DNA from 4 places in the Proteus sp. MB838 genome. Region 3 is predicted to be linked to each of the others. Evidence: predicted binding sites of a transcription regulator. Region 3 holds the regulator's gene; each other region holds the start of a gene.
The links. The regulator PhoB, encoded in region 3, activates phosphate uptake and scavenging genes when phosphate is short. The targets are predictions, from matches to a motif close to CTGTCATAAAACTGNCNNAT.
Positions count from the first base shown of each region.

Region 1: a site for PhoB is predicted at 6,232-6,251, ahead of phoA (alkaline phosphatase). Genes of this name have one in related genera too.
Region 2: a site for PhoB is predicted at 6,615-6,634, ahead of ugpB (sn-glycerol-3-phosphate ABC transporter substrate-binding protein UgpB). Genes of this name have one in related genera too.
Region 4: a site for PhoB is predicted at 3,163-3,182, ahead of glpT (glycerol-3-phosphate transporter). Genes of this name have one in related genera too.

Region 1 is NZ_BAABMO010000027.1:40,719-49,170, reverse strand. It holds gene rsmC (16S rRNA (guanine(1207)-N(2))-methyltransferase RsmC) at 1-780, shown strand, start outside; gene ACYUCW_RS12530 (hypothetical protein) at 900-1,262, opposite strand; tRNA gene ACYUCW_RS12525 (tRNA-Leu) at 1,461-1,547, shown strand; gene ACYUCW_RS12520 (DUF1435 family protein) at 1,633-1,896, opposite strand; gene ACYUCW_RS12515 (GNAT family N-acetyltransferase) at 2,080-2,622, opposite strand; gene ACYUCW_RS12510 (Na/Pi cotransporter family protein) at 2,619-4,256, opposite strand; gene phoA (alkaline phosphatase) at 4,683-6,122, opposite strand; gene ACYUCW_RS12500 (alpha/beta hydrolase-fold protein) at 6,333-7,892, opposite strand; gene ACYUCW_RS12495 (YdcF family protein) at 8,063-8,452, opposite strand, start outside.
Region 2 is NZ_BAABMO010000025.1:37,265-45,716, reverse strand. It holds gene ACYUCW_RS12020 (MFS transporter) at 1-428, opposite strand, end outside; gene ACYUCW_RS12015 (MarR family transcriptional regulator) at 543-1,019, shown strand; gene loiP (metalloprotease LoiP) at 1,059-1,811, opposite strand; gene ugpC (sn-glycerol-3-phosphate ABC transporter ATP-binding protein UgpC) at 2,301-3,395, opposite strand; gene ugpE (sn-glycerol-3-phosphate ABC transporter permease UgpE) at 3,397-4,245, opposite strand; gene ugpA (sn-glycerol-3-phosphate ABC transporter permease UgpA) at 4,245-5,129, opposite strand; gene ugpB (sn-glycerol-3-phosphate ABC transporter substrate-binding protein UgpB) at 5,197-6,501, opposite strand; gene ACYUCW_RS11985 (glycerophosphoryl diester phosphodiesterase) at 6,677-7,393, shown strand; gene ACYUCW_RS11980 (cyanate transporter) at 7,456-8,452, opposite strand, start outside.
Region 3 is NZ_BAABMO010000053.1:88-8,539, forward strand. It holds partial or broken gene ACYUCW_RS16320 (nitroreductase family protein) at 177-776, opposite strand; gene ACYUCW_RS16325 (SbcC/MukB-like Walker B domain-containing protein) at 906-4,631, opposite strand; partial or broken gene sbcD (exonuclease subunit SbcD) at 4,628-5,859, opposite strand; gene phoB (phosphate regulon transcriptional regulator PhoB) at 6,081-6,770, shown strand; gene phoR (phosphate regulon sensor histidine kinase PhoR) at 6,794-8,086, shown strand.
Region 4 is NZ_BAABMO010000032.1:38,044-46,495, reverse strand. It holds gene glpC (anaerobic glycerol-3-phosphate dehydrogenase subunit GlpC) at 1-25, opposite strand, end outside; gene glpB (glycerol-3-phosphate dehydrogenase subunit GlpB) at 22-1,329, opposite strand; gene glpA (anaerobic glycerol-3-phosphate dehydrogenase subunit A) at 1,319-2,977, opposite strand; gene glpT (glycerol-3-phosphate transporter) at 3,358-4,710, shown strand; gene glpQ (glycerophosphodiester phosphodiesterase) at 4,844-5,923, shown strand; gene epmA (elongation factor P--(R)-beta-lysine ligase) at 6,185-7,162, opposite strand; gene frdA (fumarate reductase (quinol) flavoprotein subunit) at 8,122-8,452, shown strand, end outside.

The DNA of each region.
Region 1 (8,452 bases), on a different contig from region 3:
ACTTTGATTTATTTTTGGCCTAAGAATAAGAATGAAGCAACTTTTCAGTTACGTAGCTTATGTGCAAGTTTATCTGTCGATACTGAAATCTTCATCGTCGGCGAAAACCGTAGTGGTGTAAAAAGTGCTACGGAATTAATGAATGGTATAGCAAAGCTAAAAAAAATAGATTCAGCACGTCGTTGTAGCCTCTTTTTTGGTTCACTAACCTATCAAACACTCTTTGATCGAAATAACTGGTGGCAAACTTATCGTTATGACGATTTAACGGTGATGGCATTACCCGGTGTTTTTAGTCAAACCGCATTAGATGAAGGCAGCCGATTATTACTCTCTACATTTGATGATGCAATGGTAGGTGACTTACTGGATATGGCCTGTGGTTGTGGGGTGATTGCCACGGTATTAGGCAAGAAAAACCCGATGTTAAAACTCACACTCTGTGACGTCAATGCAGCCGCTATTTCATCCAGTATTGCCACGTTAAACGTTAATGAATTAGAAGGACGGGTTATTGCAAGCAATGTCTATTCTGCGGTAGAAGAAACTTATGATTGGATAGTCTCTAATCCTCCTTTCCATGATGGCTTAGGTACCAGCTATCAAGCTGCAGAAGACATTATTCGTCTCGCGCCTAACTTTTTGAAAAAAGGCGGTAAACTGCGTATTGTTGCCAATGCTTTCTTACCTTATCAAGATATTCTTGATCACGTGTTTGGCTCTCATGAAGTGCTTGCATCAACAGGTAAATTCAAAGTTTACCAAGCAACCAAGAAATAGTAATCACCAGCACTATTATAAAAACCGCCAGTAATTGATTTTTCAACTACTGGCGGTCTTCTGTTTATAACTGAAAACAGTCATCTAATAGCAGACACTTTTATTTTCAAACGAAATTATCATTTTTTTGAACCAATAACCTGACCACTTTTATCTCTGTAGATGGTAGTACCATTACTGTCTGTACGAGCTGAACCTGTGACTTGACCACTTTTATTGAGATAGATGGTCTCACCGTTACTATTTGTACGGGTAGAGCCTGTGACTTGACCACTTTTATTTAGGTAGATGGTATTACCATTATTACTTCTACGGGCGTAACCAATAACTTGACCACTTTTATTTAAATAGGTGATCTGACCGTTATTACCTGTACGGGTTGAGCCAATAACCTGACCACTTTTATCTTTGTAGATTTCCGCATATACATTACTTGATATAATCACAGACAAGATAACAATCAATATATTGATTTTTTTCATAAAAAACCTCATAAACCTACTGCATAATCGGTTTTGTCATAATTATTTATCTTAGTTCTAAAAATAGAATCTATCTATTTTATATTATAACTCTCGCTGTTTTATTTTTATCTCCAAGATAATCTATTGATAAAAATAATTGACGCCAAAATTAAAAAGCATAAAATTCGCCGACTATCTATTAAGATATTGTGTTTTGCGAGAGTGGCGGAATTGGTAGACGCGCTAGCTTCAGGTGTTAGTGTCCTTACGAACGTGGGGGTTCAAGTCCCCCCTTTCGCACCAAAACAGACTGATGAGTTAAACCCTACTTTATTTACTTCCTTCCTTTTTATTATCAGCAGGTTATCGTGCCTTTATTTACGGTTATCTACCCATGATAGGTTAAAAAAAAGGTCATTAAGCTATAGGTGATCACAACGCCGGCGGGGATCATCACCCACATTTGTAATTTCTTATGAAATAACATAATGGTAGATAGCAACATAGAAATAACAAGAACCAATGTAAATGCTGCTGTTCCTGCAATAGAGTGGGTGATCACAGTAAATAACGAAGCAACGGCCAACATTTCCCATAAACTAATACGAGATGTCCAAGAAGAGACAGAGGAGATACGTGTTGATTTAGCCATGAGAGTCACCATTCGTTAATGATAATGATTTTCATTATTATATAACACATTGGTTAACTCAATGTCTATCAAGAAAAAAAAGTAGCCATAACCTTAATTTTAAAGAGGTTAAACAAAAAACGCTTTACCGCTGCCAACGATAAAGCGTTTTAGAGTCATCAAATGATGATGTAAAATAAGTGATTAATCTTCTTTATTAAAATTAAGCACTAAATGAATATCTTCAGGCTCTCTTTCATAAAGCTCAGTATCAGGCACATCAATTAAACGACAGCCCATATGCTGATAAAAATTAACACTATTTTCAGAAGGCGTTGAGGATATATATAATCCGCTAGCCCCTTTTTGCTTCGCATATTCCACACAATAATCAAACAATATACGGGCTAATCCTTGCCCACGCTGCTGGTGGCTAATATGTAAGAAAGAGAGCTGTAACAAGGTGTTATCTTGGCCTCGCCACTGTGGATCAACACTGGCAGCAGCGACTAACTTGTCATCTTCAAAGACTCCCCAAAAAGGGGCACCGCGCTCAGCGCTTTCAAGTAAAACAGGGGTATAATGTTCTGCCTCACCTTCAGGCCAGCCTTTCATATCAAAACGCTGTTCAGATAACACCAATTGCCCTTGTTGTAAAACATATAGCCTTTCAATCAGTTCTGTTCTATCAATTTCCCAAACGCGAGGGATTTCATTATGTGTTAATAGACGAATATTTTTTTTCATTGTTGAAGATTAACCTGTTCTGAAGAAGATCCGCTCCGCTCTAATGCGTGGTAAGCCACTGCACAGAATAAGGAGTTCAACCGTTTCATATCACCCAACAAACTGGTATGCAGCGAACTGGTTTCAATACTTTGCATATTATGCAAATGAAGACGTTCTACATGAGCAAACGAGTAACGTTGGTTGAGTAAACGGAATCGATGTTTTGCTCGGCGTAATTTACGCGCATGCTCCATATTGCCGGAAACAAACACCGACATCGCCAGATTCAGATTACTTTGCAGACGCTCAAGGAGTGTCTGTAATTCACGACGTCCTTCCTCCGATAAATTTAAGTGATGATCTAAACTTTTATTCACCACCTCACCAGACATACGCGCTATGATAGCGGAAGATTGTTGCAAATTCATCGCGGTATCAATAATTTCTGCCCAGCGACGAGAGTCTTCAGTACCAAGATCATGCTGCTGAATTTGTGCCATATACAATTTAATACTGCTATGGAGCAATTCCACTTCCTCTTCTAGCTGGCTAATCTCCCTTTTTTGCAGACGATCCCCTTCCATTAAGGCTTGAAAACGTTGCAACATCTGTTCAACCACATCCCCTAACCGTAATGTCTCTCTGACTGCATTAGCAATAGCTAAAGAGGGAGTATCAACGGCAGATGGATCTAAATAACGAGGTGCAACTTCTGTCCCAGTAACCGGTAATTCCGGCACTAATTTTTGACATAATTTCGCCATTGGCCCCACAAACGGCAACATCAACACACAGCGCACTAAGTTATAAATCACATGAAAATAGATAATCACTTCCGCAGGGGAAAAATCATATTGTTGGATTTTTGTCGCAATGATGGTGATCCACGGCAATACCAGCAAGGCGCCAATTAATTTAAAAAACAGACTTCCTATGACGACTTGACGTGAACTAATACTTTGACCACGGCTACTGATTAATGCCAACAATCCACTACCAATATTAGAACCAATAACAATACATAAACTAATATATAAAGGCATAAAGCCTGTTGCACTTAATGTTGCGGTAAGTAATACCGCCGCTAAGCTTGAATAACTGACCATCGCAAAAATAGCGCCGACCAGTAGTGCTAAAATCGTATCCCCGCTCAAAGAGGTAAAAATAGCTTGTACTGCACTGGCATGGGTTATCGGCTCAGCAGAAGTCACAATCAGTTGTAATGCTAAGATAATTAAACCAAGGCCTATTCCCACTCTACCCAGTTGCCCGATACGCTCTTTTTTACGACTTAAAAAAGTCATGACACCCAGTAAAATCAGTAACGGTGATAACCACGAAAGATCGAATGTCAGCACTCGCGCCATTAGCGCTGTACCTACATCAGCCCCTAACATAATCACCAAAGCGGGTGTAATAGAAATAAGACCTTGAGTGACGAACGAAATCACTAGCAATGCCGTAGCATTACTACTTTGTACTAAGGCAGTAACACCGACACCGGCAAGAAAAGCATTCGATTTTTTATTAATACTTTTACCTAAAATTCGGCGTAAATCAGAGCCGAACACTCGCATAATACCGGTGCGAACAATATGTGTTCCCCAGACTAAAAGTGCCACGGATGAGAGTAAATGAAGCAGTGTTAGCATAGAAATTAGTCACCTTATTTTTTATCGTTGTTTATTGGCTCATTTCTCCTTCAATGCCATAAAAGAGAGAGATCCTACGCAGATAACCATATCTGAAAAATGATTTTTATAGATAACGCCCTAATCAAAACGACGTTATTAGGCAAAAAGATATTGCGACTTAAGTGCAATAATCAATGGAGAAGTTAAGAATAGTATAAGAATATCATTGTAAATTCTGTTAATTATAGCAAACAAAAAGCAACTTTCAAAATCAGACTGTAAATAACGTCTTGATTTATTATCGTTTTCTTATTTTTTGTAAAGAAATCATAGAAAAAAACGCGACTTGAGGGTATCTCTCTAAGTCGCGTGAAAATACAACAATTTTAGTAAGACAATTCAACTACATTTCAGACAGACTACAATTCAGTCACCTTATCAAGGTTATTTCAATCCCATCGCATCGCGCATAGTAAAGAAAAGATCTGTTTGGTCTGTTAACCCTACGACATTAGCAGCATGTGGGCCATAAGCGGCAACGCGTAATTGCGCGCCAGTATGCTCTTGTGAATCCGTTTCTGAGTTACCATAATTCACCACCATGACAGCGCCATCTTTGGTAATCAATGCTTGTGTTAAGCCACTTGATTTCACATCAGCTTCAATAATTTGACTAGAGTGAGCGTGATCTGCGGTCACTATAATAAGCGTATCACCATTTTGTTTAGCGAAATCTAAACCAATTTGTACCGCTTCATCTAATGCCACCGTTTCACCAATTTGACCACAAGGATTAGCATTATGATCTTGTTTATCAATGGAGGCGCTTTCGACTTGTAAGAAGAAACCATTTTCATTCGTTTTCAGCAAATCAATCGCTTTTTTGGTCATTTGCGCTAATGTTGGTGCATTCGGGTCTAATTTTGAATTCGGTTTACACTCTAAAGGAGGATTCTTTAAATTACCTTGATAAGTGGCTTTTGGCCCTTCCCAAGCGACGGCCATATTACCATCATGAAATAGGCCTAACACAGGTTTATCTTGGTTTGCTAGCGTAATCGCCTCTAACGATTTAGCATCTTTCACAATTTGATAGCCACGCTCTATTGCTTGTTGCTCGAGCGTTTTCCCTTTATATTCACCGGCCGTTGCTGTTTGAGCAAAACTTTTCGCGCCTCCTCCCAGTGTAATATCGGCACGAGTCACTAACAATTGCTCAGAGATTGAACCTCTACCGCCATTTTCTAGCGCATTCGTTGAGCATTTTGCTAACGTTTCTACAGGCCCATAACACTTACGCCCAGTAACATGTGAAAATAGCGCAGCCGGTGTTGCATCTTGGATTTCAGAGGTAGTGACATTCCCCGTCGCTTTACCATTCGCTTTTGCTAATTCCAAAATCGTTTGGTGATCTTTACCAAATACATCAATCCCTAATGCCCCATTATAGGTTTTAACCCCTGAAGCCCATGCTGTTGCTGATGCGGCCGAATCTGTTACATAATTAGGTTTTTGTGTTTTTCTATCTAAAGAATAATGAGTATATTGGCCGGTCATCGGTAACGCATCAATTCCTTTAAAGAAGCCACCAGCCCCTTCGGCATAGTTACGTGCTACCGTTATCTCAGAATCCCCCATCCCATCACCGATAAATAGGATCACATTTTTAGCTTGATGATTATTAAGTGCTGCTTTTAATGCTTCAGTTTGATCTGAGGTTATACGACGAGCACCACCAAATTCCGTAATATTACCTTTTGCTGCGCGATCTTGCGCCAAAATAGTATCGGCAGTGACGGGGGCTGCAAAAGAAGAGAAACCCACGCTTGTAAAGAGTGTTGCGACGACTACAGATAACGCAGAACGTTGATAACGTAGAGACATAGCTTTTTCCTTGCACGCAAAAAAAATAAAGAATTTTGGGGTTTATGTTTTAAGTCACCAAGAGCTTACGAGAGTAAAATGACAAACAGATGAAAGAAAAAAGCGATTTAGATGACAGCTTTATGGCAAATAAATGACAAATTAGCCTAAAGAAAAAGGATGTGTGGTTCACCACCACTCACATCCCTTTAAGATAAAAAAGATGAATAATTAATCGTTAGTTAACGCTTTAGTGCCGATATAAAGCGCCTCACACCAAGAGATATAATCATGCCCGCTCGCCATCTCCAGCGATTGCACAGGATAGCCCCTTTGCTGTAAAACCTGCTTTAATTGGCGATTATTATTTAATATTCCTCCAGTGCCTTCACGAGACTCAAATAACCCAGCCTCTAAGAAAAACTGTAATGGTTTTTTATCCGCCTGTTGATATTGGCTAATTAACCATTCTGGGGCTTCGTTTTCTGGCGCCCACCAATAAGAGCCGGACATACTAAGCACTTTCCCAAAGCGATCAGGACGGTTAAATGCCACCCATGCAGAGGCTAACCCCCCATAGCTTGAGCCTGAGACTATAGTTTCCTTAGCGGCTACTTGCAGGCCTTTCTCTTGCTCTAACCAAACCAAAAGTTCATCCGCTAAAAAGCGGTGAAAATCAGGATTAGGTGGTAATTCAACACTACGACGATCACTATCGATACTATCGACAAATAAGATAGCAATAGGAGGTAATTTCCCCTCTTCAATCAACTTATCAAAAAACTGGTCTATGCCATATTGTTGGCGATAAATTTGTCCATCAAATAGCACCAATAGCCGCGGTGTCGTCATTTTCTGTGCGGGTAAATAAAGCGCAATCTCTCGATCATTATTTAAAATTTCACTATGAAAACGACTGATTGATGTATTGCCATTCATTGCCCTATCTAAGATATCTGGCAACTGGCATTCACGGGGATAATCAAGTGACAGCAATGAAAAGTAATTATAGCGATCGTCCGCTTTACTTGGTGAAGGGTGAAGATTAAAAGGATCGGCCTGTGCCGTCGTTAAAATAGCACGGCGCTGCTGTGCAGCTGTTGCATTTTCAATGACTGGCACATCTGGTGCTAATTTATATTGCATTAATGTATCGTTAGGCACGATATAACTACGATACCAAATATCACTATTGGCTAAACGCGTTAACGGATCATGATCACCTGCAGGCGATCCCAATAGATATACATTAGATTGCGCACCTTGCCATAAAAAAGTCACGCGCTTGTTATGATTATCGTAAGGTTCAACAAGGGGAGTTCCCTCTTGCTGTATCTGTTGCCAGAATAACTGTATATTGCTGGCGGTGAGATCTTGTGCCAGCATTTGCAATCTAGGGCTAGTTAATGCTATACCCGCATCTTTATCTAAAGGCTGATAAGGGTATGTTTTCAGTGTGATATGCCACTGTACCCCAACTTCTCCTTGGGCAATAAACTGATAATTTGCCGTTTCAGGTAATAGGAAGCGTATCTTTTGTTGTTGTCCATCAACGGGCACATCTTTTAATAAGCGACGAATATGAGTGCCATCTTGGTTTGCTAATTGCAGATTTTGTATACCTTTAACATCTAACTCAGCATAACGCTGGCTCTGTAAATGTGTAGTAAAACAGAGTGCCTTATCGTGATTAAACTGACCTGATATTTCTTTATTTTCTGTTATTGATAAGCAATTGGCAAAACTAGAAAAAGAGGCCATCAATGCGCAGATCATTAGAGGAGTTCTCACTGTATGTTCTCATTATAATTTAGGTAAGAACTTATAGTAATGATAATTGTTATCAATTCAATAAGGATTTATTAGTGTATGAATTTGATCACTTAGAATAATAAAAAAACTCCACAATCTTTTAGTTTTCTTGTGGAGTTTTAGTAGCAAAATAATATTCAAAAGGTCTATCAACGTTCTTCTAATGGATAACTACGGAAGCTCCATAATCCCAATACTTTTAAGCCATCGCGATAAATACCTTGTAAATCAGATTTTGATGTTTTTTGTAATTCAGCTAATGGCTTATCGGGGGCTACAACCGTTAAATAAGTGATATCACTGGGGCCACTTTGCCAACTCGCAACCGTAAAAATAACATCAGCACGACGAACATGACTACCAGAGCTAATAATCACCGCTGTTTTAATTCGGTGTTTAGTTAATGCATAACGGCTAAATAACGCATTCTCCACCGTTGAGCGTGCATAATTGTCTTGGAAAATTCGCTCTGCGGGAATACCTTTTTTAACTAACCAATCCGCCATTAATTTACCTTCAGTTTGATGTGCTTTCGGCAC
Region 2 (8,452 bases), on a different contig from region 3:
GCTAATGCTAGTAACATTTGGTAACTTCCCATTGCTTTAGCACGCTCATTCCCTTGATAGAGATCGCCTAAAATAGTTGCTGCGACAACAGGGATGGCAGCGATACCTATGGCTTGGATCACTCGTCCAAAAATTAATAGGTTAATAGAATTAGCCCATATACAAATAAGTGCGCCGATAATTGAAATCGTTAACCCACTGAGCAAAATAGGTTTTCTGCCCCATTTGTCAATCAATGAACCATAACATAACTGCATAACAGCCATAGCAAAAGTGAAAGCTGATACCGTAAGGTTAACCAGTGATAATGTGGTATTAAATTGCTGCTGGATCAATGGCAGCACAGGAGTATAAATATTTTGTGCTAGAGAGCCTAATAAAGCGCTAAAGCAAACAAGGTAAAACAGACTACGGATTGATAATTTCATTATATTGCCTCTTAGTTTTGTTTCCATGGAAACAAAATAGATAATAGCGATATTTTGATTGTTGTAAATAGTTTTGGTATTATTTTTTTAAAATATTTTTTCCAAGGAAACAAAATGACAAGACAGCAAGTAACCACACAGGAATTGCTTAATGGTTTAAGTGAATTGTTGCACTTAAAAGAAGCGAATAATGATGAAGGTCATAAGAAAGTATTAGCAGAGAAGGGGTTAGAAAATTATTCACTCACAGAGCTTCATGTGATCCATTGTATTGGTGAAGAGAGTATGCGCAACCTCACAACGATCAGTGATTATATGGCAATGACACGTGGGGCAGTCTCAAAAATTTGTCGTCGCTTACAGAGTAAAGGCGCTATTGAGAAAATAAAATTAGCGGATAACCAAAAAGAGATATTTTTTATTTTAACTACTGAAGGGGAAAAGCTGTTTCACACTCATGAATTGTTACATCAACAATCTCAGGCAAAATGGATAACCTTATTTGAACAGTATGATCAAAATGAAAGGCTGGCAATTAAACGCTTTTTAGCTGATGTTGCAAATCGTTTTCGCCACAAGGAAAAAGCATAAAGAAAACCCCCATATGGTTAAATATAGGGGCGATAAAGTTTATTTTTTATCTTCGGCAATGCGGTTACGAATATTGTCAGCACGCTCTTTTGATGGTGGGTGAGAATCAAACATGCTTGAATCACTACCACCTAATTTAGCTAATTTTTCAAAGCCAGTCACTAAGCCTGAAGTATTAATACCGCGTTTTTTCAGCAGATCGTAAGAGAAGTTATCAGCTTGTGTTTCTTGGTGTTGAGAGAACTGGGCATTAACCAGTTTTTCACCCATTTCTGCTAACTGGGAACTACTTAATTGTGCTGCTACTCCCCCCGCTGAAGAGGCTGCAGTACGTGCCGCAACGGTGGCATGTGCTACTTGGATTGCTTTACGTGTATGGCCTAATGCCACGTGTCCCATTTCATGGCCCAATACACCTTCCACTTCGTTGTCAGTCATGATGTCCATTAAACCGCTATAAACACGCACACAGCCGTTTGCCATCGCCCATGCATTGACATCTTTAGTGAGATAAACTTTATAGTTTACTGGAGTACCATTAACTTCATTACCTAACGCTTTCGCGATATTATTTAAGCGTTTAGTGTAGTTACTATTTGCAGGTGCAATTTTGTTTTTAGCATCCATTTCTTTACATGCATCATTAGTTAGCGCTTTGACATCGTCATCACTTAATGTTGCCGCTTGGAAAAGTTGTGTACCTGATTGCGCTAACATAGAAGTATCAAGATTTTTACAGCCAGAGAGTAATGCCGCGGATACCATCACTGTCGCAAGTAGTTTTATTTTCATTATCAATTAAGTCCTTTTCTGCTTAGCAGTTTAATATTATTAGTTGCACATCAAATGCGAGCAAAAGAATAGCAGTGCTTATCTAGTGGTGCAATATGCGGATATTCTAATGATATTATTCTACTGCTATAAAAAATTATTTTTATTATTTTAAACGCGTATTTTTCTATTTTTTAAACTTATTATATAAAATATTAAAATCCTTAATAAGTGTACTTTTATTAATGTAAGTAATCATGGTTTTTAAAATGGATTTAAAGGTATTTATTGTAAAATTTTTATTAAATTTTAATATGTTGTAAATTTTTTATCATCTCTCTTTTAGCAAAGATTAATCGCAATGGATAGCATCAAAATAATCTACTTTATACATTTTAAGTGTTAAGTATATTGATGTTATGTGTGTTTTCTCATCGATGAAAAAATAATAGCAATGCTAAAAACATTGCTATTAAGATTAAACTGAAAATGAATCACAGTGAGAATAAATTAAGAGACTAATCGTTCACTTAACAACATGGTAGGACGTTCAATCCGTTTTTGGGTTTGTCGATCAAAAAAATGTAGATTTTCTGGATAAATAGCAACACCTATTCTATTACCCACATTAACACCATGATCGTTTGCGGCTCGAATAACAATAGATTGTTGGTCACAAGTGGTGGCGTAAATTAAAACATCAGCCCCTAAAGCTTCAATAAAATCGACATTAGCATGAAACAGTGGATTTTGTTGATTTATGAGCAAATGTTCAGGACGTAATCCTAGTTGGATCTCACCATTAGGTAATGAGTGGGCAGAAATAGCAAGATGACCATCCGCAATTTCAATAATACCGCGATTGATATGAGTGGTTAAAATATTCATCGCCGGTGATCCCATAAATGTTGCCACAAATACAGAAGCTGGGCTTTCATAAATCTCTAAGGGGGAGCCAACTTGTTCTATATGACCTTGGTTTAGTACTACTAATTTATCCGCCAAGGTCATGGCTTCCACTTGATCATGAGTGACATAAACAGAAGTAGTGGCTAATTTTTGCTGCAGCTTTTTGATTTCAAGACGCATTTGTACGCGTAGTTTGGCATCAAGGTTAGAGAGCGGTTCATCAAATAAGAAGACTTTGGGATCACGGACAATCGCTCTGCCCATGGCAACGCGTTGGCGTTGTCCACCAGAAAGCTCTTTAGGTTTTCTATCCAGTAAATGGCTTATTTCTAGCATATGAGCAGCGCGATCGACTCGGGCTATGATTTCAGCTTTGGGGACTTTTCGATTACGCAAACCATACGCCATATTGTCATAGACAGACATATGTGGGTAGAGGGCATAATTTTGAAAAACCATCGCAATATCTCGCTCACTAGGCTCATGTTCATTTACGCGTCGATTATCAATCAGTAAATCGCCATCTGTGATGGTTTCTAATCCCGCTATCATGCGCAGTAGTGTTGATTTTCCACAACCACTAGGCCCTACTAAAACCACCATTTCGCCTTGCTCAATAGAGAGATTGAGCGTGGAAATTGCTTGATAACCATTAGGATAACGTTTTTCTAAATTAGTCAGTGTTACGGTAGTCATATTATTTCTCCGTATCAACAAAGCCTTTAACAAAGGCTCTTTGCATCAAAATGACGATAAAGACAGGTGGCAACATTGCAATTAAAGTGGTTGCCATAATTTTGTTCCACTCAATCACGCCATCAGATACGGCCACCATCTGTTTGATGCCCATGACAATGGTGTAGTACGGAGTATCTGTGGTGATAAGCATTGGCCAAAGATATTGATTCCAGCCATAGATAAAGGTGATAACAAAAAGCGCGGCAATATTGGTACGGGATAAAGGCAATAAAATGGTAAAGAAAAATTTTATTGGCCCTGCACCATCAATTTTGGCCGCTTCAATCAGCTCTGGGGTGATGGTAAGAAAAAATTGGCGAAACAAAAATGTAGCCGTTGCACTCGCAATCAGTGGAATGGTCAGTCCTGCATAGGAGTTCAACATATTAAGATTTGTCACTACCTCAAAGGTCGGCATGATCCGCACTTCGACGGGGAGCATCAAGGTAAAGAAGATTGTCCAAAAAGCCAGCATTCTGCCAGGAAAACGAAAGAACACCACGGCGTAAGCGGAGGCAATAGAGATAACCAATTTACCAATAGTGATCACTAACGCCATAACTAAAGAGTTCAATAGCATACCATTAATGGTAATTGCACTATTTTGAGTCGTTCCCGCTGATGAAAAGAGCGTTTTAAAAACCTCGATACCCTCCTGACCAAACCAAAGAGGCGAGCCTGTGGCAAATTCGGTATTTTGGTGGGTAGTCGCAACAACAGCGATCCATACCGGAAATGCTACAGAAAGAATGCCAACAATCAGAATAAGATGGCAAAAAGCGTGGAAGAGAGGTCTACGTTCAACCATTAGTAAGCCACCTTTTTCTCAACATAACGAAATTGAATAATGGTCAATATGGCAACAATCAACATTAAAATAACCGATTGTGCCGCTGATGAGCCTAAATCTAATCCAACAAATCCATCGTTATACACTTTATAAACTAATGTTGAGGTGCTATTACCGGGGCCACCTTGGGTCATGGCATGAATGATGGGAAAGGTGTCAAAAAAGGCGTAGGCAAAATTAACCACCAATAAGAAAAAAGTTGTCGGCGAAATTAATGGCAAACCAATGGTAATAAAACGTTTAATTGGACCACTGCCATCAATGGCTGCTGCTTCTAGCAACGATTTAGGCACAGATTGTAACGCGGCAAGAAAAAACAGGAAGTTATAGCTTATCTGTTTCCATGTGGCGGTTAAAATCACCATCCACATTGCATGAGATGTATTTAAGACCGGATCCCAATTGATACCGATTTTGTTTAATACTCTGCTTAATACACCAATGGTAGGATCGAGCATAAACAACCAGAGAAAACCTGCGATAACAGGAGCAATAGCATAAGGAGCGATAAGTATTGTGCGGTAAAACAATTTACCCCGTAATATTTGCTCAGCAATACCCGCTAAAATAACCGCAGATAACATTGAAAGTAATACAACACTGGTACTAAAAATAAGCGTGGTGATTAAGCTGTCAAAATAATAATTATCATTAAATAAGCGCTGAAAATTTTCTAAACCAACAAATTCACGACTAAGGCCAAAAGCATCTTCTAACTGAAAAGATTGCAACAATGCTTGTCCAGCCGGCCAAATAAAGAAAATTAAAGTAATGGCTAATTGAGGGAAGATCAGCGCGATAGGTAACCATTTTTGTTTAAAGTAAACGGATTGGGAAGCCATACTGTATCCAGAGATCTGACAAAATAACAGGCGAACACTTATTGATGTTCGCCGAATACCAAATACCTTACTGAGTGCGTTCAAATCGGCGTAGTTGTTCATTTCCCCGTTTAACCGCATTATCCAAGGCGGCTTGTGCGCTCTGTTTGCCTGACCACACTTTTTCTAATTCTTCATCGACGATTTCTCGCGTTTGTAAAAAGTTACCAAAGCGCAAGCCTTTTGAGTTTGCTGTAGAGTCAGAGGTGGTCATTTGTAAAATAGCCGTATCAGCACCAGGATTTTGCTGATAGAACCCCTGTTGTTGTGTTAATGCATAAGCGGCTTTCGTCACAGGTAAATAACCGGTTGCTTGATGCCAATCTGCTTGTACTTCAGGACTAGAAAGATAGGTAAAGAATTTAGCGACACCGTTATATTCAGCATCAGGACGACCTGCCATTACCCATAATGAGGCACCTCCGATAATGCTATTAGCAGGTTTATCAACTAAAGTATCGTCATAAGGCAATTGGCTAACACCAATATCAATGCCTTTCATATTCTCTTTAATACCCGCAAAGCCTGCAGATGACTCCATCACCATGGCGCATTCTTGAGTATAAAATAGCGGCATAGCATCAGATTGGCGGCCACCATATTTAAAAATACCGGATTTAGACCAATCCGCCATGCGTTGGATATGAGTAACAAACGGTGCCTGATTAAATAAAAATGAGGTATCAGTCCCATCAAAGCCGTTATTTTTGGTGGCGATAGGTAAGTTATTACGAGCGCCAAAATTCTCTATTTGGGTCCATGATTGCCAAGTGGTGGTAAAACCACATTTCACGCCAGCATCAAGTAGTTTCTGAGAGACAGCCCCCATCTCTTTCCATGTTTTAGGAGGTTGCGCTATGCCTGCTTGTTTAAATAGTGCTTTGTTGTAATAAAGCACAGGCGTTGAGCTATTAAAAGGTAGAGATATCATTTTACCATCGCTGGTGGTGTAATAAGCGGTAACTGTCGAGAGGTAGCTATTAGGATCAAATGGCTCGTTGGTTTTTTCCATTAATTGGTAAACAGGAAAAACGGCTTTTTTAGCTCCCATCATACTTGCTGTTCCCACCTCAAACACTTGAACAATCGCAGGTTGGTTTTTGGCTCGAAATGCAGCAACAGCGCTGGTCATCGTTTCTGGATAAGTCCCTTTATAGACAGGTTTGATCACATATTCTGATTGGCTGGCATTAAAGTCTGAGGCAATTTGATTGACTTTTTGACCTAGGGCGCCTCCCATAGCATGCCACCACTCTATTTCGGTTTTTGCGTAGGTTGGTGAAGTAAATAATGCTATTGCTATGGCAAGCGTACTGAAGGATTTAATCGACATGCAAAATTTCCTTTTTATTTAAATACGAAAGGCGCAATCTAATTTAAGAAATACCCTAAGCGTTCTTTATGACAAATGGGTGACAATTAAATGAAGATATGTTGATGGTGTGACTGTCAAATTGCTGTCATAAATGGTTGTCATGATGGCGATATCAACGAATAAGGAGAGAAAGATGAAAATAGCCGCTCATAGAGGATTTTCTGGAAAGGCACCTGAAAACACATTAGCTGCATTTAAAATGGCAATTGATTTTGGGTGTGAATGGATTGAAACCGATGTGCAATTAACGGCAGATCATGTACCTGTACTGATCCATGACAAGACGGTTAATCGTTGCACGAATGGACAAGGTGCGGTGCGCTTTCATAGTTTGGATGATTTACACCGCCTTGATGCAGGCAGTTGGTTTAGTTCACTTTATCAAGGGGAAAAAATTCCCACACTAAGACAAGGTTTGCAGTTGATAAAGCGCTCAGGCACTAAGCTCAATATCGAACTTAAAACATGGCCTGATGATGATGTAGAGCGCTTATGTTTAGCGGTATCTGAAATGATAAAAAGCGCAGATATCCCTAACGAACAAATCCTGTTTTCCTCTTTCGATACTCACGCATTAATGGTGATGAAACGTTATCTGCCCGCCATTCGTCGAGGACAGCTATGGGATGATATTCCTGATAATGCACTAGAAACTTTACAAGCTATAGAGGGGTTTAGCGTGCATTGTAATTATCAATATTTAACGCAGCAACAAGCGGCTATGTTGAAACAAGCAGGCTATGAAATTTATTGCTATACCCCCAATGATCCTAAAGAAGTGAAAGATTTTGAAGCATGGGGAGTCGATATGTTGATCACTGATGTCCCAGATATTTATCAACAGAATTAATGTGCTTTTTATAAGGTATCTGAGTGAATGACACAGATGCCTTATAATGCTTATTTTTATCACTAATCTGTCAATATATGGCTAGTAGGATAGGCCTTATTATAATTATGAGGATTTAACCGTGCAAATAATCCCATAGTTAATATCACTAAGACAGCATGAAAAGCCCAAGCATAGGTAAAACTACCATCATCTTGTTGTAGCCATACGGCGATCAGCGGCCCAAAAGAGGCAATAATAAATCCGCCACCTTGCATCAAGGCTGATAGTGCTCCTGCGTGTAATGGATGAGGAACATGATCTAATGCGGCAATCATCATCATTGAGAAACAACCACCCAACCCACAGCCTAAAAAGATACTCCATAGATAAGGGGCACTCATTGGCATTGTCATCAGCGCTAAAAATCCAATAAGTTGGCTTGTCGGTGTTAAAAGTAGCCAAAAACGGCGATCATGATTTTTGGCAGCAAGAAATGGAATAATTAATGCTGCTGATGCTTGAAAGAGTGACAAAATAGCAACTAATGAGCCACTTTGTGCACTTGGCATACCTAATGATTGATAGAAGGGAGCTAACCATGCCACCATCGAAGCGTAACCGGCATTAACAAAGCCAAATCCAACAATTAATAAGGCTGTTCTTGGTCGCCAAATCAATGTATTAAGTGGCAGTTTATTGGTTTCGGAAATATTCTTTTTAATTGATAGCGTAATAGCAACTAATGCGACGCTCGCGGGTAACGCAAACCAAGCAAGAGCCTGTTGCCAATTGCCATCAGATGCCGTAAGAACAGGGGATAACTGAGCACCTAATGCACCTCCTCCCATTAGCATGGCTGAGTAGAGACCCATCATAATGGGAGTTTTCTGTCCAAACCACGCTTTGATGATGCCAGGGAAAACCGCTTGGATATAAGCGACACTTAAACCACAAAATAGAGCAGTAATAAGTAACTGATCACCATCAGAAACATAGGCACGAGAAAACGATGCTAATAATAAGATAAGCATCGCAACTTGTAGCCCTCTACGAGCTTGAATATAAGGTTGTAAAAAG
Region 3 (8,452 bases):
TCAAGAAGCTCAGAAAAAGCAGCGAAAGCATGATATTAAACTGATCAAGTCATAAAAGAAGGGGGCTAATGCTCCCTTTATTATTTGTCGTGGGCAAAAAAAAGCCCACAGAGGCTGTGGGCAAGGAATGAAAATAAAAAGAGGGTATTTGGATCAGATGTCTATATTAAATTCTATTATTTGAAGATTTTAAAACGAGCGTCATCTTCAATATAATTTTTCTCACTTGCTTCTTGTTCGATAGAGCCAAAGACCATTTGTGCTCTTAATTTCCAATGGCGAGGAATATCCCAAGTTGCGTGAACTTCATCATCAATAATTGGATTGTAGTGTTGCAGTGATGCCCCTACATTTTCAGCCGCAAGTGCAGTCCAGACAGAAAGCTGAGCCATACCACTGGCTTGCTCTGACCAAACAGGAAAGTTTTCAGCATACAGTGGGAACTGCTCTTGAAGCCCTTTAACGATATCAGTATCTTCAAAATAAAGGATGGAGCCTGCACCGGCAGCAAAGCTATTAATTTTGGCTTCTGTTGCGCTAAATGCATCCGCAGGGACTAATTTTTTCAGAGTATCTTTAACGATATTCCATAATTTCTGGTGTTGTTCACCAAATAAAACGACAACACGAGAAGTTTATGAGTTAAATGCGCTAGGGCTTTCTTTAACCGCTTCTTTGATGATCGTAGCAACTCTGTCTTCGCTAATAGGCAGTTGATTACCTAAATGATAAATTGTTCTACGTTTTTTCATTAATTCTGTGAATGCGTTAGACATGCTTATCTCCTTGATAAATATAAGCGTTTAAAGCTGTTTAGCCTGAGCTAATCTATGCACATACTATAGACGCTGTGGGTGATTTATTGATATCTAAAAATTTTAACCACTTACATCAAATTATTAGAGCTAGTCTTTAACTGATTGATTTTCATTGCTCTTATTACCATATCTAAACTCAGGTGCTAGCTGACTTATTCCTAAACCCCCCGCTTTTTTCACTTTTATTTGTACCGGAATACGCTCTTTCATCGCTTCAACATGACTGATCACACCAATAATTTTGCCAGAAGCATTAAGGCTATCTAAGGCATCTAAAGCAATATCTAGTGTATCAGGATCGAGAGTGCCAAAGCCTTCATCTAAAAAGAGTGACTCAATTTGCGTCTTATTACTGACTAAATCAGATAACGCTAAGGCAAGGGATAAGCTGACTAAAAAACTCTCTCCACCAGAAAGTGTACGTGTATCGCGTAGAGCATCTGCTTGCCATGTATCGGCAATCTGTAATTCAAGGCTACCTGTCGTTTTGCGTTGTAAAAAGTAACGACCATGTAGTTTTTCTAAGCGACGATTAGCCAGATAGATAAGATGGTCGAGGGTTAACCCTTGGGCAAAGCGACTAAATTTATCACCAGATGCAGAGCCAACTAACTCATTTAAATAACTCCAATCATCATAATGCGCTTGCTGTTTGGCTATTTGCGCTAATAGTGTTTGTTGCTCTATCCGTTTTTCATCATCTTGGCGTAATTGTATTTGCAGACTAAATAGTGTTTCTTGCAACGCTTTGTGTTGCTTTGCTAAGTCGTCTAAATGGATATTACATTGCTCAGCAGTACATTGGGTTGAGAGTAATGGTTGTTGTAATAAATGTTGTTGATAGGCTTTTTCTTGAGTCTCAAGGCGCGTTTTTTCTTGTAAAAGTTTATCAAGTCGCTGTTTTTGCTGCTCTTGTAGACGTGTTCTTTCCTCTACCGATAATAGAGAGGCTAAAAAGTCATTTTCATCGGCAAAAAGACTCTCTTTTAACGCGTGTTGATAGTGTTCAGTGGCTTGTTGTGCTTGTGTTATTGCTCGTTGTAGGGCTTTTTCATTCTCTTGATATTGGCCAATTAATTGATTAAGTCGGTTTTCTAGTTGGTTTTTTTCTTGAGTATATTGCTCAATCTGGGTTTGTAAAAATTGGCTATGTTTATCAAGTTCACTACGTACCTGCTCTACAGATTGTGAACCAAATAAGGCTTGTCGTTGATCCTGCCATTGTGTTTGTTGGTGCTGTTGTTGGCTTAATTTTGCTAATAGCGCCTCAAGTTCAGCCTGTTTTTCTGCTAAATAACGTTTTTTTTCATTTTGCGTCACTTGCTGTTCACGTAGGCTTTGTTGTAATAGCTGAAGCTCTTTTAACTGACTTTGATATTGCTGGTGCTCTTGTTGACGAGCTGCCAACCATGGCGTGAACTGCTCAAATTCAGGGAGTGTATAGCCTTGTTTTTCAATCGCTGACTGAATATGTTGTGCTAATTGTTGTTGCTGTTGGTGCAAGTGCTCGCTTTGTTGCTGATAGGTTTTGATTGTTTTTTGCAAATAATCTAAATCATTTTGCTGTTGCTTAACCGATTGTTGTTGTTGATTAAATTGCTCTTTTGCATTGAGAAAATGCGTATTCTTTTGATGTGTTTGGGCTTCTAATTGCTGATAACTGTCAAGTTTTTCTGTGAGAATAAGCTCTTGCTGATTTAATGATTGTTCTAATGTCAGTAAGTTATCTGCATCATCAACTAACGGTAAATGGTGTGCTTGTGCTAACGTCTGCCACTGTTGGGTCAGTACGCTATTCTCTTGGGTTAACTGAGCGATATTGTCACTCAAGGTGCTATTTTGTGAGCCATAGTTTACCAGTTGGGTTCGCTGTTCGGCTAAGGTGATGGTGAGTGAATGCACCTGCTGTTGTAATGCTTCTAAACGTAGCTTTGTCTCATCTGGTTTGATGTCATGATAGGTTTCTACATAAGGATGCTGTGTTGAGCCACATAGAGGGCAAGGTTTATCTTTCAGTAAACGTGCACGCTCTTGCTCATATTCGGCGACTTTTTGTAGCAAAAGATAGTTGTCATTTAAATCTTTAAGATGTTGTGCTTTCTCTTTTAGTGCCAGATCATTTTCTGCAATCGTTTGGGTTAGAGTTGCTATTTTTTGCTGATTTTCACTCAATGTAGTTTGATAATGTTGCTGCTCTTTGCCATTACGTTGTAATTGAGTGTGTAAATTTATAATTTTTGCCAATGCATTTTTTTGCAGATTAATTTGTTGTAATCGCGGTTTTATTTCATCGGGTTTGTCTGCTTTTTGACGCGCTTCCAATTGTGTTTGATAAGATTGTAGTTGCTGTTGCTGTAAATTAAGTTGCTCTTGTTGGGTGGCTAATGTTTGGGTAGCTTGTTGTAATGCTTTTTCCAAACTTATGACTTTTTCCTGCTCTGCTGTTTCTCGTTTTTGGTTGGCAAGATATTGGTTTGATATTTCATTATATTGCTGAAAATAGTGTTGCCATAAGGGTAGATTTTCCGCAAGTTGTGCATGATAGGCGTGTTGTGTTAAGTCGTTATTTAATTGATTAACTTGTTGTTGTGTGGTGATTAATTTTTTCTCGGCTAACTGAGAATGTTGCAGATATTCAGCGCATATTTTTTCTAATTTATGCTTGTGTTGGTTATTAGTACTAATTTCTTGTTGTAACAGCACCAATTGATTATCTAAAGGCAGTACCTTCTCACGAATTAACTGTAAAGTGTGCTGTTTTTTCTCATGATGCGTTTTTAATTGTTCATGAAAGTCTGCCAATTTTTTATTGATAGGTAGACTTTGCTGTTCAATAGCCTGTTTTTCTGTTTTTAAGCTTGTTAACTGTGTTGCTAAATAGTTTTGCTCTGTAAGACGACGATTTTTTTCATCATAAAGAGGGCGAATTTTTTCTGCTGGCTCATTTTTTTCTAAGCGTTGAATATCGGGTTGAGCAATAATTAATGCCTGTTGAGCCTCATAGAGTCCCGCTTGGGCTGATTGTTGTTGCTGCTGAATTTCTAGCGCTTTTTCTTGCCATTGCTTAGCAACTTGGTATTCCTGTTGCTCTTTTTGTAACCTTGTTACTTGTGCTTGAATATTGGCTTGTTGTGTTAATAGCTCTTGGCGTATTGTTGCATCCAATAATGCCATCATTTGAGCTTGTTGTTTTAGCGTGTTTAAAGCCTGCTCTTCTTCGCGCCAATGTTTAAAAATTGTTTGTGAAATATGGCGATAGATATCTGTACCAGTAAGCTCTTCAAGTAGCTCTGCACGAGATTTATCATCAGCGTTGAGAAATGCAGCAAATTGCCCTTGTGATAACAACATGGATTTAGTGAAGCGATCGAAATCTAATCCGGTGATCGAGATTATTTTTTCTTTTACTTGGCTAATTTTATTGGCTAAAACTTTATCTTCACCGCCTAAACGATTAATTTTTGCTAACTCAGCCTGTGGGGCTTGTAAGTTTCTCTCTTCTTTATAATTAGCACGACGTTGTTCCCAAAATGCCCGATAGGCAACCCCTTTAACTTCAAATTCCACTTCAGCTAAACATTCTGCAGTGTGACGAGTCATTAATTCATTTTGAGATTGGGTTACTTTATCTAAGCGTGGCGTTCTGTGATATAAGGCTAAACTAATTGCATCTAAGAGCGTGGTTTTACCCGCACCTGTCGGGCCTGTAATGGCAAATAGCCCATTGCTAACAAAAGGCTCTTGATCAAAGTTAATTTTCCATTCGCCTTTGAGTGAGTTAATGTTTTTAAAGCGCAGACTTAAGATTTTCATCGTGCGTTGTTATCCTCTTGCTCTGCCATTTCAACCGCTTGCTTAAAGAGTGTGGTTAACCGTGTTTTGTCTTCCTCGGTTTCAAACTGGTGTTGAGCTAAGCGCCTTTCAAATACATCATATACAGTCAGTTCAGTTAGGGTTTCTTTCTCATTTTGCATCAGTGCTTGACGTTGTTTTCTCGCTCTTCTTAATACGATCACTTCAAAGAGTGGCGATTGAGTTAGCTCTTGAATACGGGTTTGAATATCACTGAGATAATCTTGAGTTGAAACTTCAATATCTAGCCAAATCGTGGTATCCATTTCATTATATTGTGTTGCTAACTTTTCGAGTTGTGTGGCAATTTCTTGTAACGAGCCTGAAAGAGTGCGTAATAGCTGAAACTCAGGGATGGCTAATAGTGTCATTTCCGCTAACTTATCTTGCTCAAAATCGATAAGACAAACACTTTTCTGTTGTGCACTTTCATCAAAACTTAATGGAATAGGTGAACCACTGTAGCGAATATGACCCGATTTATTGACGCGCTGTGGGCGATGAATATGACCAAGGGCGATATAGTCAAATGGAGGAAATAGGGTTGCGTTAAAGGCTTCTAATGTGCCGATATAAATTTCACGTACCGAATCGCTAACACTGGCGCCAATCGTTGTCAGATGCCCTGTGGCAATGATAGGGATGTTAACATTGAGTTGTTTTCGTAAGTCGAGCGCGGCTTGATATTGGCGTTGATAATAATCTGCGATCGCTTCTTTTAAAGCGCCCTGTTTGTCTGCTCCCGATTGCCCACTTTTGCTATTTATCATATCTCTAGGGCGTAAATAGGGGATTGCACAAAGTAATGCTCCAGGTGTGTGATTTTTTTGATAAAGAATAATAGGGGCTTGTGGGGTTTCAGTGTGAACATTAGCAATGACGGTGGTATTTAAACACGCTAACAGTGATTTAGATTCATTTAGCGTTGCCACAGAATCATGATTACCCCCTAAAATAATCAGTTGGCACTGAGTATCTCTTATTGCGACGACAAATCGATTATAAAGCTCTCGGGCATAACTGGGGGGGAGCCAGTATCAAAGATATCCCCTGCAACAATAACTGCATCAACTTGTTGTTCACGGATTTGCGCTAATAGCCAATCGAGAAATTGTTGGTGCTCTTGGGCGCGAGTTTTTGTAAAAAAATATTGTCCTAAATGCCAATCTGAGGTGTGAATAATCCGCATTGCTATCCCTTAATGTTAACTGCCGTCAGTATGGCGCACCTTACTTTTTTAGTGAAAATCCACCTATGAGCTACGTATTTTGAGTGAAATTACACCAATTTTAGCCTTATTTACCTTAATAATGACACTGTATTCCAGTATTGTCATAGTCAGTCATAAATCTGTCATAAAAGTGCCTCATAATCATTATGACCCTCTATATAAATAACACAGGATAGAGTATGGCAAGGCGTATTCTTGTTGTTGAAGATGAAACCGCAATTCGAGAGATGATCTGTTTTGTATTAGAGCAAAATGGTTTTCAGCCTATTGAAGCTGAGGACTATGATACTGCATTGAGTTTTCTGATTGACCCTTACCCTGATCTGGTTTTATTAGATTGGATGATCCCCGGAGGCTCGGGTATCCAAGTGATTAAACAGATGAAGCGTGAAAATAATACCCGTGATATTCCTATTATTATGCTAACAGCAAAAGGGGAAGAAGAAGATAAAGTCAAAGGTCTCGAAACAGGTGCAGACGACTATGTGATTAAACCTTTTTCGCCTAAAGAGCTGGTGGCTCGGGTAAAGGCTATTTTACGACGATTGTCACCGATGTCGGCAGAAGATGTGATTGAATTTAATGGATTAAGTCTTGATCCTGTTTCACATCGAGTTACCAGTCAAGATAAACCCATTGATATGGGGCCTACCGAATTTAAACTTCTCCACTTTTTTATGACCCATCCCGAACGTGTATATAGCCGAGAGCAGTTGCTAAACTATGTTTGGGGCACCAATGTTTATGTCGAAGATCGTACTGTCGATGTACATATTCGTCGATTGCGTAAAGCTATAGAGCAAGATGGCCATGACCGAATGATACAAACGGTACGAGGAACGGGATATCGTTTCTCTGCTCGATTTTGAGTTGATAAGGGAGTAATTAACTGGTGTTAGAACGACTCTCATGGAAAGCCCTCGTGTGGGGGCTATTTCTATTTTGTTTACCTGCCTTTGTATTATCACTATTTATCGGCCACCTTCCTTGGTTGCTCGTGGTCTCATTACTGAGTGCCTTGATATGGCACGCCTATAATTTAATGAAATTATCTAAATGGTTATGGCTCGATAGATCGGTATTACCCCCAGAAGGGAAAGGGGGCTGGGAGCCTATTTTTTATGGTATACGACAAACACAGCAACGTAACCGTAAACGCCGTCGAGAATTAGGTGATTTAATTAAGCGTTTTCGTAGCGGGGCGGAGAGCCTACCAGATGCCGTTGTGATGATCACTAATGAAGGAAATATCTTTTGGTGTAATAGTCTTGCTCAGCATCTTCTAGGCTTTCGTTGGCCTGATGATAATGGACAAAATATTTTTAATTTATTGCGCTATCCCGATTTTTTACATTATTTCACCGTCGCCGATTTTAGCCGCCCTTTAACTATTGCATTAAATAATGGTGCTATTGTTGAATTTCGGGTGATGCCTTATGCGGATGATCAACGTTTAATGGTTGCTCGCGATGTGACCGAGAAGAATAAGTTAGAAAATTCGCGACGTGATTTTTTTGCTAATGTGAGCCATGAATTAAGAACACCTTTAACGGTTATTCAAGGCTATCTTGAGATGATGGAAGAGAATACCGCAGAAAACCCGGCTGAACATAAAGTGATTAAGACCATGCAAGAGCAAGCAAAGCGTATGGACTTATTAGTACAACAACTGTTACAGCTTTCACGTATTGAATCTGCGCCTCATATTGATTTGAACACGGTTGTCGATATGCCTGCGCTATTAAGCGTGCTTGAGCATGACGCGCACTCATTAAGCCAAGAACAACAAAATATCATCTTTGATATTGACCATAAATGGGCTGTTCGTGGTAATGAAGAGCAATTGCGTAGTGCCGTATCTAACCTTGTCTATAACGCCATAAATCATACCCCTGAGGGTACGACTATTCGCGTGAGTTGGAAAAAAGTACCACAAGGTATGTTGTTTAGTGTGTCAGATAATGGGCCGGGTATCAGTGCTGAACATTTAACGCGCTTAACCGAACGTTTTTATCGTGTAGATAAAGCGCGCTCCCGCCACACCGGTGGTACAGGGCTTGGATTGGCGATTGTCAAAAAGTCCTTACAACATCATCACTCAATACTGAATATTGAAAGTAAAGTCGGTGTAGGAAGCACTTTTTCTTTTATCATGCCGCAAACATTGTTAACAGAAAAAAAATAATTTCGTTTTTATTCTTATTTTATTAGTACCTTTATTACCTATTTTTAAAAGAGGTGATAAAGGTATTTTTGTCATATACCCATCAAATCAATATCAATAAAATCTAATATCGTAGCGTTAAATTTTAATATTATTAATTAATGGGAACTTTAATTGATGGCTAGATTGCCGTTTGGTGAGTGAAAAATATACAAATCATATCGGGGATAATTGGCGATATATAACAGTTATCACTGGCCTGAAAAAATACTTTAGATGATTATTCTGCTTTTTAGATCAGCTATTGCCTTTTTTCATTATAAAAGTTTTACTTGTGAGCAGTTATCGGCGCTTTTTTCTATTTAATATGTAATTGCTCTGTGTAAA
Region 4 (8,452 bases), on a different contig from region 3:
CAAAACTGGTATCTTGTAAACTCATAGTACTGCCTCCACAGCCGCAGATGTGGTGTGCTGCGATTTATCACTCTGTAATATTTGTTGAGCTGCATAGAGTGCACTTATCATGGAGACACCTGCACCACAGCCTTCGTTTAGAGGATCAAAACCACCTAAAAGCGCCCCCACCGCATAGACATTGTCTAACGCTTCACCATATTTTAACGGTCTTAATTGACTATCTGTATTAACACCAAATCGCATATAAGGCTGTTTGGCAAACACATTGACTTGTGTCCACTCATTACGCGGTAAACTTTCTAATAAATCTAATTCCATTAATGGCTCGTAAATACGATCAAATTCCGCAATTAAGCCATTATTGAAAAAACTGCCTGTGGCTAATACGACATGCTCGCTACGGATAGGGATATCAGTATGATTACGGGTATGAATACCGACAACCTTATTACCAACTAAATCGGCTTCTTCTGCGCGATCACCCGGCATGATCAAACCACCTGCTTGTTGAAAACGCAGTTTTAGTGCCTGATGTAGGCGAATACCTAATAATGAAGGCGGTAATGTCGGTAATAGACAAATTGGTTTACCCACACACTCTTGTAATAAATTAACTGGCGCTTCTTCATCTAGCCCGATACATGCAGGTAGTACAATTGCCTCAACACTATTATCTATGTGTTTAATTAATTCTTCTGCTAATGCTTGCGTGTTTTCAGGCTTATCTAAATAGCGCGCAATATTAATTGCTCTAAACTCACTTGGATTATCACGTAGTCTATCCAATAAAGGTAAATGAATGTGATAAGGAATGGCCTCAATACCTTGTTCATTTAAAGTACTACTTGCAAACTGAGGTTGAAAATCCAAGAATCCCTCAATCCCCACCACCGCTATTTTTTTCCATAGGAATGGTTGATTAACGCTATAAGTCGGCACACGCTGTGGGCTCATCCAACTCATACGTGAACGTCCAACCGGGGTAATACGGTAATGGTTTTCATCACCGTTACCTTTATAGTCTAAATTTCTCGTTGTTGATAACAGCGTTTGCGCTTGCTCTATCAATTGAGTGACATTTGCTTCACCAATACGACTATATGGATGCTCTGGTGCTTGTTGTGCCAGTGTTGATAACGCTTGTTTCGGATGAGAAACTGGCGTGCCATCGGGAAGATGCGTTAATAAATCCAGTGATCCAGATGAAAAATGTAACGCACTTTGTCCATTACTGATAATGGCGCAAGATTTGCCTGCTTCAGCAAGGCGGATCCCCGCAGTCAGCCCTGCTAATCCGCTTCCTATAATGATAACGTCAAATTTCATCATCGGCCTCCACTGAAGCTGTTTTATCAATCATATCGGCATCTAAGCCACATAAACCTTGGTACACCCAACTGGTAAACTCACTTTCACGTAACGCATTACCCCATGCGATAGGACGAATACCTTTCCAACGTTCATTTAGAAAATGAGCAAGTTGTTGTTCGGAGCCATGAGGCGTTGTGACTTGTAAACGATTTAATAATCCTGCTGCGCGACAAGCACATAACTCACCTTGGCAAGTTCCCATTCCCACACGAGTACGACGGCGTAAATCGAGCAAATTATTCACGGTTAAAGAATTCACTGCATAACGAACTTCACCGGCCGTGACCGCTTCACATTCACACACTAAGCTTTTATCAATACGCTCATTACTCAATAGTTTATTGGCTAAATCGCCATGACGATAAACCGCTGAGCCTCGAATTGGCGCCGGTAACGACACCACACTACGCAATGCTTGCTCTGCTGATTGGCGAGAGCCAGGCAGTGGCTCTTCAGCCGTGGTACATTTTGCTGAAATATTTAATTTCTCACAGATCTTGTTTGTGGCCCATTCAGCCATTAATCGGTAAGTCATTAATTTACCACCCGTTATGGTGATAAAGCCCTCGAGTCCATCCCGTTGTGCGTGGTCAAGTAATACAATACCGCGGCTCACATTACGACCAGAAGGATCATCGTCGCTAGCCACTAAAGGACGTACACCGGCATAAGCACGTAAAATACGAGTTTGAGCCAGTTTAGGTGCCAGCATTGAACCTTCGCGGATCAGGATATCAACCTCTTCAGGGGTGACATACATATTGTCGATTTCATCATAAGGAACGCGAGTTGAGGTGGTTCCTATTAATGAGATGGTATCGCCAGGCACTAAAATATCGGCATCCGCAGGCTTACGACAGCGGTTGATCACCATATTATTAATACGGTGTCCTAAAATCAGTAATGCCCCTTTTGCTGGGAACATGCGGACTTTTAAATCACCATATTCTGCAATTTTTTGTCCCCATATTCCTCCCGCATTGGCCACTATTTGTGCGCGGATCTCATACATATTTTTAGATTGATGATCATAAACACGTACACCTTTCACACGGTCGCCTTCACGGATCAAGCCCATCACTTCATGATAAGTGAGCACTTGCGCGCCATGTTCACGTGCATCTAACATATTGGCCGCCGTTAAGCGGAAAGGATCAACCGTACCATCAGGTACTTTAACCGCACCAATAAGATTAGGATTCACCGAAGGCTCTAAGCGAATAGCTTCTTCAGGTGAAATGGCTTGAGCATCAATACCTGCCGCTTGGCAAGATTGAATAAAGGTTTGTTGGAATTCTAACGAATCTTCAGGGAGAGTAATAAAAAGGCCATCCGTTTTTTCAACACAATGACGAGCGACCCGTTTTAAGATCATGTTTTCTTCTATACACTCACGCGCTGATTCCGGATCGGTCACTGCATAGCGTGCGCCACTATGTAATAAACCATGGTTTCGACCGGTTGCACCGGTTGCGATATCGTGTCTTTCCAGTAGGATACAGCGTAATCCACGACGAGCACAGTCTCTTGCCATGCCTGCCCCCGTAGCTCCACCGCCGATAATAATGACATCTGTTTCTGTCACTGGTGAACCGCTCATCATAGAGATGCCCTCTCACATTACATTCAGCAAACGCTTAATTATTCTTTAACGTTAATTATAGTGTATAAGATACACAAAAAATGTGGTTAATGTTTGATAATGAGCAAAAACGAAAGAGAAACGCTCATGAGTGAAAAATTAAAACGACATATGTGATACTAATCACAAATTATTTACCAGAAAGTGTTTCATAAAGTTAACATATCACTCAAAATTACACATCTTGAAAAATTATTCGACAACTGAGTATTACTTCACAGTAAATTTGCTTCAACAAGTTTACTATTACGTTCGTTAAAGAAAATTTTTTGATTCCTTTGTTGTTCGTTTTGTCATTGTTTAATATCAACATATTAAAATAAAAGCCATCGGAGGCTAATATGTTAAGTCTGTTTAGACCTGCGCCACATAAAGCGCGTCTGCCAAAGGAACAGATAGATCCTGTCTATCGCCGTTTACGTTGGCAAATCTTTATGGGGATTTTCTTTGGTTACGCTGCTTATTATTTAGTAAGGAAAAACTTCGCTTTAGCAATGCCTTACCTCGTTGAAGAGGGATTCTCTAAAGGGGATCTGGGTTTTGCTTTATCAGGGATCTCGATTGCTTACGGTTTCTCTAAGTTTATCATGGGGTCATTCTCTGACCGTGCTAACCCGCGTTACTTCTTACCCGCAGGTCTTATTCTTGCATCCATTGTGATGTTAATTATGGGCTTTGTGCCATGGGCAACTTCGAGCATTATGATCATGTTCGTGCTGTTGTTCCTGTGTGGTTGGTTCCAAGGTATGGGTTGGCCTCCTTGTGGACGTACCATGGTTCACTGGTGGTCACAAAAAGAGCGTGGCGGTATCGTCTCTATTTGGAACTGTGCTCATAACGTCGGTGGTGGTTTACCGCCATTGCTGTTCCTGTTAGGTATGGCATGGTTTAACGACTGGAAAGCAGCATTATATATGCCAGCATTCGCGGCTATTTTAGTAGCGATGATTGCGTTTGCATTAATGCGCGATACACCACAATCTTGTGGTCTACCTCCTATCGAAGAATATAAAAACGATTATCCACCTGATTATAAAGAAACAGACGAACAAGAACTGACAGCAAAAGAAATCTTTATGAAGTATGTTTTCCCTAACAAACTTCTGTGGATGATTGCAATTGCTAACGTATTTGTTTACTTACTTCGTTACGGCGTATTGGACTGGTCTCCGACTTATCTTCGCGAAGTCAAAGATTTCGCCATGGATAAATCCTCATGGGCATACTTCTTATATGAATACGCAGGTATTCCAGGCACACTGCTGTGTGGTTGGATGTCAGATAAAGTGTTCAAAGGTAACCGTGGTGCAACTGGGGTATTCTTTATGACCTTAGTAACCATTGCCACTATCGTATTCTGGATGAACCCAGCAGGTAACCCGAACATTGATATGGCATGTATGTTAATCATTGGTTTCTTAATCTATGGTCCTGTTATGCTAATTGGTCTGCACGCCCTTGAATTAGCGCCGAAAAAAGCTGCGGGTACCGCAGCAGGCTTCACCGGTCTATTCGGTTACTTAGGGGGTTCTGTTGCGGCAAGTGCTATCGTAGGTTATACCGTTGACTACTTCGGTTGGGACGGTGGCTTTATGGTCATGATCGGCGGTAGTGTATTATCTGTTGTGTTATTACTTATCGTGATGATAAATGAAACCAAACACAAACGTGAAATGTCACAGAAGTATGAATAATCATTAACTGATTATTTATGAAATTGATTAAATCTCATCTCTAAAAATCAAGCCACATCAACTTTCTGATGTGGCTTTTTTATTGCCAACTGTACATAGCTTTATTGTACGAAAATGAAAATGGAGCAACTTTATGAGTACACCTTTCAAACTGAAACCGTTAGTGGCGGGCGTTCTTTTAACTCTATCTTTAAGTACAATCGCACAAGCAGCAAGCGATAAAGTAGTGATTGCCCATCGTGGTGCCAGCGGTTATTTACCTGAACACACCTTACCTGCCAAAGCACTCGCCTATGCACAAGGTGCCAATTATCTAGAACAAGATCTGGTGATGACAAAAGATAACCAACTGGTTGTCTTGCATGATCACTATCTCGATCGTGTCACCGATGTTGCTGAACGCTATCCAGACAGAGCAAGAAAAGATGGCCGTTACTATGCTATCGATTTTACTCTTGATGAGATCAAAGGACTGAAATTTACCGAAGGTTTCGATATTGTTGACGGTAAAAAAGTCCAAAGTTATCCAAATCGTTTCCCAATGGGAAAATCCGATTTTCGAATCCACACTTTCCAAGAAGAAATTGAGTTTATCCAAGGCTTAAACAAATCAACAGGACAAGATATTGGTATTTATCCTGAGATCAAAGCACCTTGGTTTCATGAACAAGAAGGGAAAGACATTACTAAAAAAGTTCTCGAAGTCTTAAAACAGTATGGCTATACCCAAAAGAGCGATAATGTTTATCTACAATCCTTTGATCCTAACGATCTAAAACGCATTAAAACAGAATTAATGCCACAAATGGGGATGGATTTAAAACTGGTTCAGTTAATCGCTTATACCGATTGGAATGAGACATATGAAAAACAACCAGATGGCACATGGACAAACTACAGTTATGACTGGATGTTTAAACCTGGCGCCATGAAAGAAATTGCGACTTATGCTGATGGCATTGGCCCTGATTATCATATGTTAGTAGAAGAAGACTCGACACCAGATAAAATCACCTTAACCGGTATGGCCGCCGATGCTCATGCCAACAAGTTAACCATTCATCCATTTACGGTACGAGTGGATAAACTACCTAAATATGCCAAAGATGGCGATCAGCTTTATGACATTATTTATAACCAAGCGGGTGCCGAAGGGGTATTTACTGATTTCCCTGATTTAGGGGTTAAGTTCTTACAAAAACAAGCTAAATAACCTTTATTTCTGTTATCCTGCTCTTATCAATAAAGGGCAGGATAATTTCCCTTGAGTTGCTCTGCTACTCTCACCGTATCTCATAGTGAAAATCGCTCCGATTATCCATACGCTTTACTCGTTTGTTATCACAGTATATTGTGTTTTAGGCTAATTTTATGCTCGTTTAAATGCTCGTTTACCAATTTTTCGTATTTTTCCATATTATTCATATTAAAAAAGAGAGCCTAAACTCTCTTTTTAATCTGATTAGCAAATAAATTATGCTCTATAAACAGGGAAAGCAATCACATCACTAATGCGCTCAACACCGAGTGCGAGCATAATCAGGCGATCAACGCCTAAAGCAACCCCTGAACATTCAGGTAATCCAGCTTCAAGCGCAGCTAAAAAACGCTCATCAATAGGTTGTTCAGGTAATCCCATGGCAACACGTTGACGATTATCACGTTCAAAACGAAGACGTTGCTCTTTAGCATCCGTTAATTCACGAAAACCATTTGCTAACTCAACACCTTTAAAATAGACCTCAAATCGCTCTGCAACACGATGATCTTCTGAGCTAATTTCAGCAAGGGAAGCTTGTGAAGCAGGAAAATGATAGATAAAGGTTGGTTTTTCAAGACCAATATGAGGCTCTACACCTGACACAAAAAGTAATTGCAGTAGCGTATCTCTATTTTCTTCTGTGTCAGCAATATTTGATAAATCAAGCTTTGCCGCAACCTCACGTAACTTTTCTTTATCTGCAGATAAAGGGTCGATATCGAGATAGCGCAAAAAGGCTTGTTGATATGAGAGCGATTCAGACGCTTCACAATCAAGCACTTCTTGTAATAAATCATCGACTTCATTCATCAACCGGTACATATCAAAACAAGGTCGATACCATTCAAGCATCGTAAATTCCGGATTATGATATCTACCGGCTTCCTCGTTACGGAAGCAACGCCCCATTTGATAAATTGGCCCACTGTTCGCCGCTAATAGACGCTTCATATGGTATTCAGGACTGGTCATTAAATATAACTTTAGCCCTTGAGAAGCACCAGGCCCCACAAATTGGGTTTCAAATGGGCATAGATGAATATCGGTAACGGTAGCCTGACTCATCATCGGTGTTTCAACTTCTAAAACACCACGATCAGCGAAAAAACGCCTAATATTACTGACAATTTTCGCCTTTTTCAGTAAGTTGGCGATTGAGGCGCTTGGCTGCCAATCCGCGATTTCACTCATGAACGAAAAACTCCAACAGAAAACAAAGCGTGCAGTTTACTCGCATCCTCTTCAACAGACAAATTTCTTCCAGAAAAGATGTACCATATTTTCATTCCCACCAATTATATTGATTAAATATCGACAAACATATAAATACAATCAATACAATTCTACAAATCATCTACTTTTTTGCGTTTTTTCGTCACTAGCAATAGCACGTCTATCCCAAGACAATAACGATAACAACTTTTTATGCCACTAATAGCGCAGCGGTGTATCAAAAATAAAAATTAGAATAATTCTCTTTCTCAATTAAGTTCAACAATAAACTCATATTTTTCTTATATAAAATAAGTCTATTTTTTATCAATTTTAAGCACTATTTAATATTTAGCGCCGTTAAGTTTGATGGCTATTATAATCTTTAAGAGATTTTATTAATATTTTATTAACAATTAATAAGACAAATCGATTTGTTTTAGATAAATAGTAAAAGTTTATTTTAACTATTTGTTTATATTTTTATTAAATTATATTAAAACAGCTTAAAGATAATTTATTTTACCTTAAAAATCAGTCAATAACAAAAAACCATTGTTCTTTGTAATTCAAATTATCTATACTTTAAAAACGAATTATTCATTGCTAACTTTATTTTTATTTTAGAATTAAATATTTTATTTTATGCTCAAGTTTATCTGGTTAATTATTAGTAAAACCGAGAATTCTTGGTGTAGATCACACTTTTTTTGTGAAATACGGGAAAACCATCATTCATATCAAATTTCCGTACCTTACATTTCGTTATACTAAAATTACAGTCAATGATAATAACGATGTTATCAAGCGTAGTCACAAGGCAGTGAAACATTTTCGTTACGGATAGCTTAAAAAAATAGCATTACTAAATTAATAATGTCAGTGAATTGAATTCTAGACAATTATTCCAATTTTCACTTGAACAATGGAGAAGCGCAGTGCAAACCTTTAATGCCGATATAGCGATAATCGGAGCCGGGGGCGCAGGCTTACGAGCAGCAATTGCTGCAGCGGAAGCAAATCCTCAACTGAAAATTGCTCTGATCTCAAAAGTTTACCCTATGCGTAGCCACACTGTGGCAGCAGAAGGCGGATCAGCAGCAGTGACTCAGGCTCACGACTCCTACGACTTTCACTTCAATGATACCGTTTCTGGCGGTGACTGGTTGTGTGAGCAGGATGTCGTTGATTACTTCGTTGAGCATTGTCCAACAGAGATGACTCAACTAGAACTCTGGGGCTGCCCTTGGAGCCGTAAAGAAGACGGGT